DNA from 3 places in the Arthrobacter sp. TS-15 genome. Region 2 is predicted to be linked to each of the others. Evidence: riboswitches for the same ligand, from Rfam matches in the RefSeq annotation. Region 2 holds a riboswitch; each other region holds the start of a gene.
The links. A riboswitch is a leader RNA that binds a small molecule or an ion and turns the genes downstream of it on or off. The one in region 2 is predicted to bind S-adenosylmethionine.
Positions count from the first base shown of each region.

Region 1: it holds a riboswitch for S-adenosylmethionine, as region 2 does, so the genes downstream of both, EU811_RS06970 (DUF1737 domain-containing protein) here and EU811_RS11820 (aminotransferase class V-fold PLP-dependent enzyme) in region 2, are expected to answer to the same signal.
Region 3: it holds a riboswitch for S-adenosylmethionine, as region 2 does, so the genes downstream of both, metX (homoserine O-acetyltransferase MetX) here and EU811_RS11820 (aminotransferase class V-fold PLP-dependent enzyme) in region 2, are expected to answer to the same signal.

Region 1 covers NZ_SDXQ01000017.1:96,827-100,095, forward strand. The annotation lists gene EU811_RS06955 (hypothetical protein) at 1-36, opposite strand, end outside; gene EU811_RS06960 (O-succinylhomoserine sulfhydrylase) at 47-1,255, opposite strand; gene EU811_RS06965 (rhodanese-like domain-containing protein) at 1,256-1,666, opposite strand; gene EU811_RS06970 (DUF1737 domain-containing protein) at 1,663-1,929, opposite strand; SAM riboswitch class IV at 1,943-2,054, opposite strand; gene EU811_RS06975 (SulP family inorganic anion transporter) at 2,141-3,269, opposite strand, start outside.
Region 2 covers NZ_SDXQ01000029.1:344,819-348,087, reverse strand. The annotation lists gene rsgA (ribosome small subunit-dependent GTPase A) at 1-913, shown strand, start outside; gene hisN (histidinol-phosphatase) at 969-1,781, shown strand; SAM riboswitch class IV at 1,952-2,065, shown strand; gene EU811_RS11820 (aminotransferase class V-fold PLP-dependent enzyme) at 2,097-3,269, shown strand, end outside.
Region 3 covers NZ_SDXQ01000044.1:48,673-51,941, forward strand. The annotation lists gene EU811_RS18300 (winged helix DNA-binding domain-containing protein) at 1-229, shown strand, start outside; gene EU811_RS18305 (hypothetical protein) at 311-760, shown strand; gene metX (homoserine O-acetyltransferase MetX) at 815-1,936, opposite strand; SAM riboswitch class IV at 1,952-2,068, opposite strand; gene EU811_RS18315 (bifunctional o-acetylhomoserine/o-acetylserine sulfhydrylase) at 2,232-3,269, opposite strand, start outside.

The sequences.
Region 1 (3,269 bases), on a different contig from region 2:
CGCTCCGGCACGGCGATAGGGGTGGTTCCCGCTCATGGCAGCAAGGTTAGACCTGTTTGAGGGCCTTCTCCAGATCCAGGATGAGATCGTTTACATCTTCAAGGCCTACGGATAGGCGGACAACACCATCCGAAAGCCCGATCGCCGCCCGCCCCTCCGGTCCCATGGCCCGGTGGGTGGTGGTGGCAGGGTGGGTGATGAGGGATTTGGAGTCGCCTAGGTTGTTGGAGATGTCAATGACGGAGAGACCGTCGAGCAAGGCGAAGGCAGCCTCTTTGGCTGATCGTCCGGCCGAAGGAGATAGCTCAAAGGTCAGGACGGTGCCGCCCGCCTTCATTTGTTTCGCCGCAAGTTCGTACTGCGGGTGAGACTTCAACAGCGGGTACTTGACCCAGCTGATGGCGGGTTGCTGCTCGAGCCACTCTGCGATCTTCAATGCGGATGCCGAGCTGTGGTTTACACGCAGTCCGATGGTCTCCAAGCCCTTGGTTAGAACCCAGGCGTTGAACGCGGATAGTGAAGGGCCGGTGTGCCGCATGAGTTGCTTGACGGGGCCGTCGATGAATTCTTTGGTGCCCAGGATCGCGCCGCCAAGGACGCGTCCCTGGCCGTCGATGTGCTTGGTGCCGGAGTAAACAATGACGTCCGCTCCCAGCTCGCCGCAGCGTTGCAGCAGGGGCGTGGCAAAGACGTTGTCCACCACTACGGTGGCCCCGGCAGCATGCGCCAGTTCGCTGACCGCAGCGATGTCCACGATCTCCTGCATGGGGTTGGACGGGGATTCGAAGAAGACCGCGGTAGTTGGTTCGGAAAGGGCTTCGCGCCATTGCTCCAGGTCCGGGCCGTCTACGAAGACCGTGTGAACGCCCCACCGTGGCAGGATCTCGTTGAGGATCACAAAGCAGGAACCGAACAGAGAACGGGCGGCAACCACGCGGTCACCGGCAGCCAGCAGGGCACCCAAGGCAGTGAAGACCGCGGACATACCTGATGCGGTCGCAAAGCAGGCTTCGGTTCCTTCGAGCAGGCGCAGCCGCTCCTGGAACGTGGCTACGGAAGGGTTGCCGTAGCGGGAGTATACGAAACGTTCGTCCTCACCGGTGAAGGCGCGCTCGGCGGCAGCAGCGGATTCGTAGACGAAACCGGAGTTCAGAAAAACGGGCTCGGACGTTTCCTGGAAGTTGGTACGGTCAAGGCCACCGCGAACAGCCTGGGTATCAGGGCTCCAACCGGCGGCATCGGGATTAAAAGTCACTTACTCAGTCCCCAGATTCGTCGGCAGGCCACGGTTCTTCCAACCGTTGACGGTGCGCTCACCATAGCGGTCCGGTTCACCTTCAAAGCCCTCCAAGACGTTGTAGGCAGTGAAACCGGCTTGCGTGGCGGCGATGGCTGCGGAGATGGAGCGCTGACCGGAGCGGCACAGGAACACCAACTCAACGCCGTGGTCCTCGGGTGCCTGCTGACGCAAGTCCTCGATGAAGCGGGAGTTGGGGATGCCGCCGGCGAGGTTCCACTGGATGAACAGGGGATCGTTTTCCGTGGCTTTGGTGTCGGGGATACCGATGTGGGCCCACTCGCCCTCGGTGCGGACGTCCACCAGGATGGCACCTTCTTCGAGTTTGGCCCACGCATCCTGCGGGGTCAGGTCGCCTGCGTAGCTCATGCGTGTCCCTCGAATGCTTCTTCGTCGTCGTCGCTCTCAAGCTGGTCAACGGCACTGGCAACGGCGGCATCGGCATTGGCGATCGCGGCGGGCAGCACCACTGCTTGGGCAACGATGACGTCGGTGCCGTTGAACGTGGCAGCCGGGCTGCCATGGAGCACATAGCCCTCGGCGAGGGCGCTGTGGATCCGCTCGCAGAAATCACGGGTGTCCGGGCCAGTAATCAGGCGATAGGAAAGTTTTTCTTCAGTGGGTTCAGGCATAGCTGGTGCTCCTCAGTCACGCTTGCAGTTCGAGTTGTCGATACGCCGAGTAGTCACCTGAGGCACCCCGCCGGAGAGAGGGTTGCCGACCAGCAAGTCAGGGCTTCGCGCTGGTACTCATTACTCAAGAAAAACGTAACATCCGCGGGCCTCGGGCTGCACTTGCGGGCTGTTGTCCGGCCGTCATGTTGCGTAATCGGCGGTGCTTCCCTTATGCGTTTTTCAGTGCGCGCACGGCTGCGCCCACAGTGGGGAAGAAGTGCTCGGGCGTAAAACGGGCTGCAGTGCCCAGGCGGAGTAGTTTGTCTTTGACAGGCCCCTTCAGTTCGGCGAACACTAAATCCACGCCTTTGCGGGCCAGCCATTCGTCCAATGTGACCAGGTCATCCAGCGCCGTAGTGTCGATCCCGGTGATGGGCTCCGCGGCGAGGATGACATGGGTAACCGGGTCCGCGGCCTCCTCCGGGGCTTCGTCCAGTTGCTCCCGGACAAAGGCAGCCAGGACCTGCCCATTACCGAAGAACAGGGGTGCATCAAAACGGAGGATCAGGAGTCCGGGGATGCGTTCACCGTCGGGGTGCCGCTCCAGATCGTGATAGCCAGGGAGCCCTTCTTCGGCGCCGAGTTCTGTCCGGTACGGATCCCAGGCCCGCCGAACAAAGTCCAGAAGTGCCAAGGCTATGGCTACGACGATTCCCTGCAGTACCCCAACGGTGAGGACGCCCAGGAACGCAGCCAGCATGACCACGGATTCGCTTCGGCTCAGGCTGAAGAGCCGCCTAACACCGGCGGGGTCGGCCAAGGCAATTGCCGCAGCGATGACGACGGCCGCCAGGGTGGCCGAAGGCAGGTACCCGGTCACTCCGGGAGCCAGCAGCATGAAAGCCAGAACCAGCACCGCACCAACCACCCCGGTCATCTGGGATTTGGCGCCGGCGTCCACAGCCACGGGCGTCCGCGAGGTACTGCCGGATATAGGGAACCCGCCCAGCAAGCCGGTGGCTGCGTTGGCTGCCCCCAACGCCGCCATCTCCCGGTTGCCCGAGACTCTCTTTCCCTCCTTCGCTGCCAATGTCTGGGACAGGACGCCAGTGTCTGCGAAAGCCATGAGGGCAATACCGGCCGCAGCGGGAAGCAGCATCAGAGCGTCAGCCCAGCCAACGCCGCCGAGCGCGGGCATCGGCAGCCCCTGCGGCAAAACCCCGGTGACCTTGACGTCGTCGTTCAGGCCCCAAACAGCCGTTGCAACGCACGAGCCGACCACCGCCAGCAGGACGCCGGGTACCTTCCACTTCAGCAGCCGCGGGATCCAAATGAGGGCCAGGGAACCGACGCCTAGC
Region 2 (3,269 bases):
TGAACTGCGGCGAAATCCCGTTGTCCCAGGGGACTTCGTCGCGCTGGTAGGTGACGTCTCAGGGTCGCCCGACACTTTGGCGCGTCTTGTCCGGGTGGAAGAGCGGAAGACGCTTCTTCGCCGCAGCGCTGACGATACCGACCCCATAGAACGGGTAGTTGTAGCCAACGCCGATCAGCTTGTTGTGGTTGTTGCGGCGGCCAACCCGGAACCACGCACCGGGTTTATTGATCGTGCCCTGGTTGCAGCATACGACGCCGGCATCGAGCCGTTGCTGCTGATCACCAAGGCGGACGTCAAGGATCCGGCGGAGCTCCTTGCCAATTACCTGAGCTTGGACTTTCCCGTGATTATCAGCCGTACGGCTGACTCCGAGGCCGGCGGCATTGATGCCCGCTCGGATGATGGACTCTCAGCCCGGCTGGATAAGGACGCCGTATCCCAGCTCCGCTCACATCTAGGTGGCAAAGTCACCGTCATGCTGGGCCACTCGGGTGTCGGCAAATCCACCATGGTTAACGCACTTACAGGGGCGGAGCGCGCCACGGGCGGCGTCAACGCGGTGACGGGCCGTGGCCGGCACACCTCATCCTCGGCCTTGGCGCTGAAGCTGGACGACGCCCCGTCCGGCAGCTGGATTATCGATACGCCCGGCATCCGCTCCTTCGGCCTGGCGCATGTGGACCCGGACCGGATCCTCCATTCGTTCCCGGACCTTGAGCCCGGCACTGAAACCTGCGACCGCGGCTGCAAGCACAGTGCAACCGCCACCAATTGCGGGCTGGATGCATGGGTGAACGATGGCCATGCAGGACCATCAGGAGTAGCACGGTTGGCCTCCCTGCGCCGCCTGTTGGGTGCAGACCCAAGACTCGAGGCGAAAGAGACCAAGGAACTGGGCACCGTCAACTGATCGTTACCGGCTTCACGTCCCCAATGAGGCGAACGATTCAGGATAGTTTGGTGGCATGACCCATCCCGTTTCCACGTACAACGATGACCTGCGCCTGGCCCACGTCCTCGCTGATTCAGTCGATGCCCAGACCATGGATCGCTTCAAGGCACTGGACCTCAAGATCGAAACCAAGCCCGACCTCACGCCGGTCACTGACGCTGACAAGGCCGCTGAGGAAGCTATCCGCGGCCAGCTGTCCCGCTCGCGCCCACGTGATGCGGTCCTGGGCGAGGAGTTCGGCAGCAGCGGCCACGGCTCGCGCCGTTGGATCATCGACCCCATCGACGGAACCAAGAACTTCGTCCGGGGTGTTCCGGTGTGGGCAACGTTGATTGCCCTCGTGGACGACGGCGAACCTGTGGTGGGCGTTGTGAGCGCCCCGGCATTAGGGAAACGCTGGTGGGCCGCCAAGGACATGGGCGCCTACATGGGCCGGTCCCTCGCCTCGGCCACGCGCCTCAAAGTTTCCAACGTCTCCAGTTTGGCTGACGCCTCCATGTCCTACTCCAGCCTCTCGGGCTGGAAGGAACGCGGCAATCTTGACGAGTTCCTGGACCTCACCGAAGATGTTTGGCGCACGCGCGCCTATGGTGACTTCTGGTCGTACTGTCTCGTGGCCGAGGGCGCAGTGGACATCGCCTGCGAGCCTGAGCTGAACCTTTATGACATGGCAGCACTCGTCCCCATCGTCACTGAGGCCGGTGGCCGTTTCACCTCCCTGGAAGGCGAAGACGGTCCCTTCGGCGGCAATGCGCTGGCCACCAACTCGATCCTTCACTCCGAGGTCCTCAAGCGGCTCAACCCCGGCTTGGACGATCTTCTCTAGTCCTCCTGCAAACCAGCAGGAACGGAATATTCGACGGCGGCATCCCCCTTTTGGGGGTCTCCGCCGTTTTTTATTCGACGAAGCGGGCATTTTGGCTCCGACGTAACAAAGGGCTTAACAATCGGCAGCGGCTTTGGAAGGGCCCCCGGACGTGCTTTAGCCTTTTTACAGGTCACGAGTGCCAGCGCTAAACCCCGGTTAGCTGGCCGGCAACCCTCCATTCGCGGTGGGGTGCCCCGGGTGACGACCCGGCCGGTCCGGAACGGATGCGGCAAGCGCGGATTCCCTATGGGGGTCCCTCTTGAGTGAGGTCCTATGAGCACTGTCACGTTCGACTCAAACATCATTCCGTCCTTCGCCGCAGAAACCACAGCAGAGACAGCTGCCGCTGCACGGCCGCTGGCCGCTGTTACCGGCGCCGAGTTGCAAGCGCCCCTGATTCAGGGCGGACACGTTCGCTACGCAAACCTCGACTACGGGGCATCGGCTCCGGCGTTGACCATCGTCTCGGCCTACCTCAACGAAGTCCTTCCCTACTATGCGAGTGTCCACCGCGGTGCGGGCTACGCCTCCCAGATCAGCACGTCGGTGTACGAAAATTCACGGAACATCGTCCGCGAATTCGTTGGCGGGCGGGCAGATGATTCTGTCATCTTCACCCGGAACACCACGGACTCCTTGAACCTGCTGGCCGGCTGCCTTCCGCTGATCAACGGCAAGCCCGCAGGTGAGGTCCTGTACCTGGATATCGAACACCACGCCAACCTGCTTCCGTGGCAGGGCGTCCCGCACCGCAGCGTCGTAGCGGCACCAACCTTGGCCGAGACCCTGGACAAACTCCGCGGGGAGCTGGCTCAAGGCGGTGTTAGCCTGCTTGCGGTAACCGGAGCCTCCAACGTCACCGGTGAGATCCTACCCATCGCAGAGCTTGCTTCCCTGGCCCACCAGTACGGTGCACGGATTGTGGTGGATGCCGCCCAACTCGCACCGCACCGTCGGATCAACATCACCGAGGCAGACGTGGACTACGTGGTCTTCTCCGGACACAAGCTCTACGCCCCCTTCGGTGCCGGCGTTGTGGTGGGCCGTCCCGACTGGCTCGACGCCGGCACTCCGCACCTGGCCGGTGGCGGCGCAGTCCGTGAAGCCCGATTGGACTCCGTTAGCTGGGCAGCAGGCCCTGCGCGGCACGAGGGCGGCTCGCCCAATGTTCTGGGTGCCGCAACCCTCGCCCGTGCCACCCAGGTGCTGGCCGGGTTGGACCAGGACGAGTGGCACGCCCATGAAACCGCCATCCGCTCCTACTTGGTGGAAGGCCTGGAAGCCATCGACGGCGTGACCGTGCACAAGATCTTCACAGACTCCTTGGACACCATCGGTGTGGTCAATTTCTCCGTCGAAGGATTCGACGCCGGATTGGTGGCCGCCTACCTGGCAGCAGAGCACGGCGTGGGCCTGCGGGACGGCCGCTTCTGCGCCCACCCGCTC
Region 3 (3,269 bases), on a different contig from region 2:
GCACTTCCTTGGTGGAACGGCTCCCTACTTCCCCGAGGACAACGGACCCATGCACGTGGTCCTGGTGGACGGCAGGCTGGCCGGATGGTGGCGCCACGGTTTCTCCGGAAGGGCCTGCGAACTCGATGTCCGCATGAACCGGCCGGCAACTGCAGCAGAGCAGGACGCCTTGCAGGCCGAGGCGGATCGTTACGGCCGGTTCCTGGGCATGGAGACCAAGCTGGTGTGAAATAGCCGGGGCTTGTTCCGGGAGACGGGCCGCGTCCAGGTGGCAGGACTAAGCTGGGTTAAGACCTAGGAGGCCTGCACTGTGAACAATCTGATCTTCTGGATCATCGTCTGCTCGTGGCTGATTCCCCTCGGAATCCGCATGTACAACCGCTCCCGGGCGCGCCGGATCCAGAACGACACCTTCCGCGGCCCGGGGTACCCGCCGCAGAACCTGCCGGGACCGGGGTATCCGCCGCAGAATTACCAGCAGCAGGATTACCCGGGACAGGGCTACCCGGCGCAAAGGTACCCTTCACCGGGCTACCCGGGCTACCCGTCCGAGCCCACCGTCATCCGCCCTGTGGATGACGCGCCGCAGTCCGTGTCGCCGTCGAACCCGTCATCCCCCACCCCGTTCGCCTCGACGAGCGGGTCCGAGCCGCAAGGATACCGGGCTCGCAAGCTGGCCGAGCTGGATACAAAATTCAGCAACGGCGAGATCGCCATGGAGGATTACATGCGGCAGCGCGGCGAGATCATGAATGGCTGAACTGCCTGGCATCGGACGTTCCTTGCCGTTTAAGCAGGGTCAGCACACCAGCGTTTAGGCGAAAAACGCTTCGCGGAGCTGGGCTGAGAGCTGGCCGATTTCGGTGAGGAAGCCATCATGGCCGATCGGCGCTTCAATGACGTGGACCGGCACCTCGCCAGGGAGCGCAGCGGCCAGTTCCCGGGACTGGGCCGGGAAGTAGAGCCTGTCACTGTCCACAGCCGCCACGAAGAACTCCGCCGTGGCACCCGAAAGCGCCGCTTCCAACGATCCGCGCCCCCTGGTGACGTCGTGGGACATCAGTGCCTCGGTGATGGCGATGTAGCTGTTGGCGTCAAAGCGGCGGACCAGTTTGGTTCCTTGGTGGTCCAGGTAGCTTTCCACCTGATACCGACCCCGGTCGCCCAATGCTGCGGCGGCGAGCGGAGTCTCCTGGTGCTGGGCTTGCCGGCCAAAGCGGACGTCCAGCTCCAGTGCCGAGCGGTAGGTGATGTGGGCGATGCGCCGGGCCAAAGCCAAACCGTGCTCAGGCGCGGGGCCACCGTAGTAGTCGCCGTTGTTGAAATTCGGGTCCTGCCTGATGGCCAGGGTTTGTGCCTGGGCAAAAGCAATCTGCTCGGCCGTGCTGTAGGCGCCTACGGCGATGACTGCGCAGCGTTTGACCCGATGGGGGTATGTCACAGCCCACTCAAGGGCGCGTGCGCCGCCCATGGATCCGCCCAATACGGCGTGCCAGGCGTCGATTCCCAGGGTATCGGCGAGGCGCGACTCTGCCTCTGTGCTGTCGCGCAGGGTGACCAGCGGGAATCGCGAGCCCCACGGGCGTCCGTCCGGGGCTTCGGATGATGGACCGGTGCTGCCGTAACAGCCGCCCACGATGTTGATGGAGATGACAAAGAACTTGTTGGTGTCGATGGTGGCACCCGGACCAACGAGTTGCTCCCACCATCCTTCCTCGTCCGTGGCTCCGCGGGCTACGTGCGTACTGCCGGTGAGTGCGTGCTGGATGAGCACCGCGTTGGAGGCATCCGCGTTCAGCTGCCCCCAGGTCTCATAGGCGAGTACGACGTCGGGGAGGAATCCGCCGGCTTCAAGTTCCAGTGGGCCGATGCCGGCGTACTTGACGGTTCCGTCTTCTTCTCCGGATTTTGGAAGGGCTGTAGCAGTAATGGTCATTCCTTTGACACCTTAACCTCGCGCTTGCCCGTCGCCTTGCGTGCGAACAGGCCAGGTCTTCACCCGGGGCACCCCACCGCGGAGGAGGGTTGCCGGCCAGCAAGCCGGGGCTGTGTGCTGGCACTCATGACCTAATACGAAGAGTCTAGGAAACACAGGGGGGTTCTGGCGAAGAATGTGACAACAGTGTGACGGTCAAAGGTCATTTCGTTCGCCTACGAGCACCCGCCACTGCCGCCCGGCGAATTTTCGTCGGCGCGGGCGGCAGTCGGTCTGGTGCGTTGGGCCGTGGGCGTCAGGCGCCCTTGGCAGCCCGGAATCCGGCTTCGAGGTCCGCGATGATGTCATCTACGTGCTCGATACCGACGGACAAGCGCACCAGGCCCGGGTTGACGCCGGCAACAAGTTGCTGCTCCGCGGTCAGCTGACTGTGCGTCGTCGACGCCGGGTGGATGACCAGCGAGCGGACGTCACCTATGTTGGCAACGTGCGAGTGCAGTTCCAGACCATCCACAAAACGCTTGCCCGCTTCCACGCCACCCTTGATGTTGAAGGCAACGATTGCCCCCGTGCCCTTGGGTCCGTACTTCCGGCCACGGTCATACCACGGGCTGGATGGCAGGCCCGCGTAGGCGACCGATTCGACGTCGTCGTGGCTTTCAAGCCACTCAGCTACCTTGGTGGCGTTCGCTACGTGACGCTCCACGCGCAGGCTCAAGGTCTCCAACCCTTGGGCAATGAGGAAGGCGTTGAACGGAGACACGGCCGAGCCGAGATCACGAAGCAACTGGACGCGGGCCTTGAGGATGTAGGAGAGGTTGGCACCCAACGCACCGTCCTTGCCGAGGTCCCTGGCGTAAACCAGCCCGTTGTAGCTGGGGTCCGGGGTGTTGAAGCCGGGGAAGCGTTCCGGGTCCTTGCCGAAGTCGAAGTTGCCGGAGTCCACAATCACGCCGGCAATTGCGGAACCGTGACCGCCCAGATACTTGGTTGCCGAGTGGACCACAATGTCAGCGCCCCACTCGATGGGACGAATGAGGTACGGCGTTGACAGGGTGTTGTCCACGATCAGGGGCACGCCGGCCTCGTGGGCGACGCGTGCGATGCCCTCAATGTCCAGCACGTCCTGCCGCGGGTTGGAGACAACCTCGCCGAAGAACAGCTTGGTGTTCGGCTGGACGGCGTCACGCCACTGATCCAGCTTGTCCGGGTCCTCCACGAAGGTGACGGAGATGCCGAATTTCTTCAGAGTGTGTGCAAGCAAGTTGTAGGTGCCGCCGTACAGGCTGGGGCTCGCCACGATGTGGTCGCCGGCCTCAGCAATGTTCAGGAT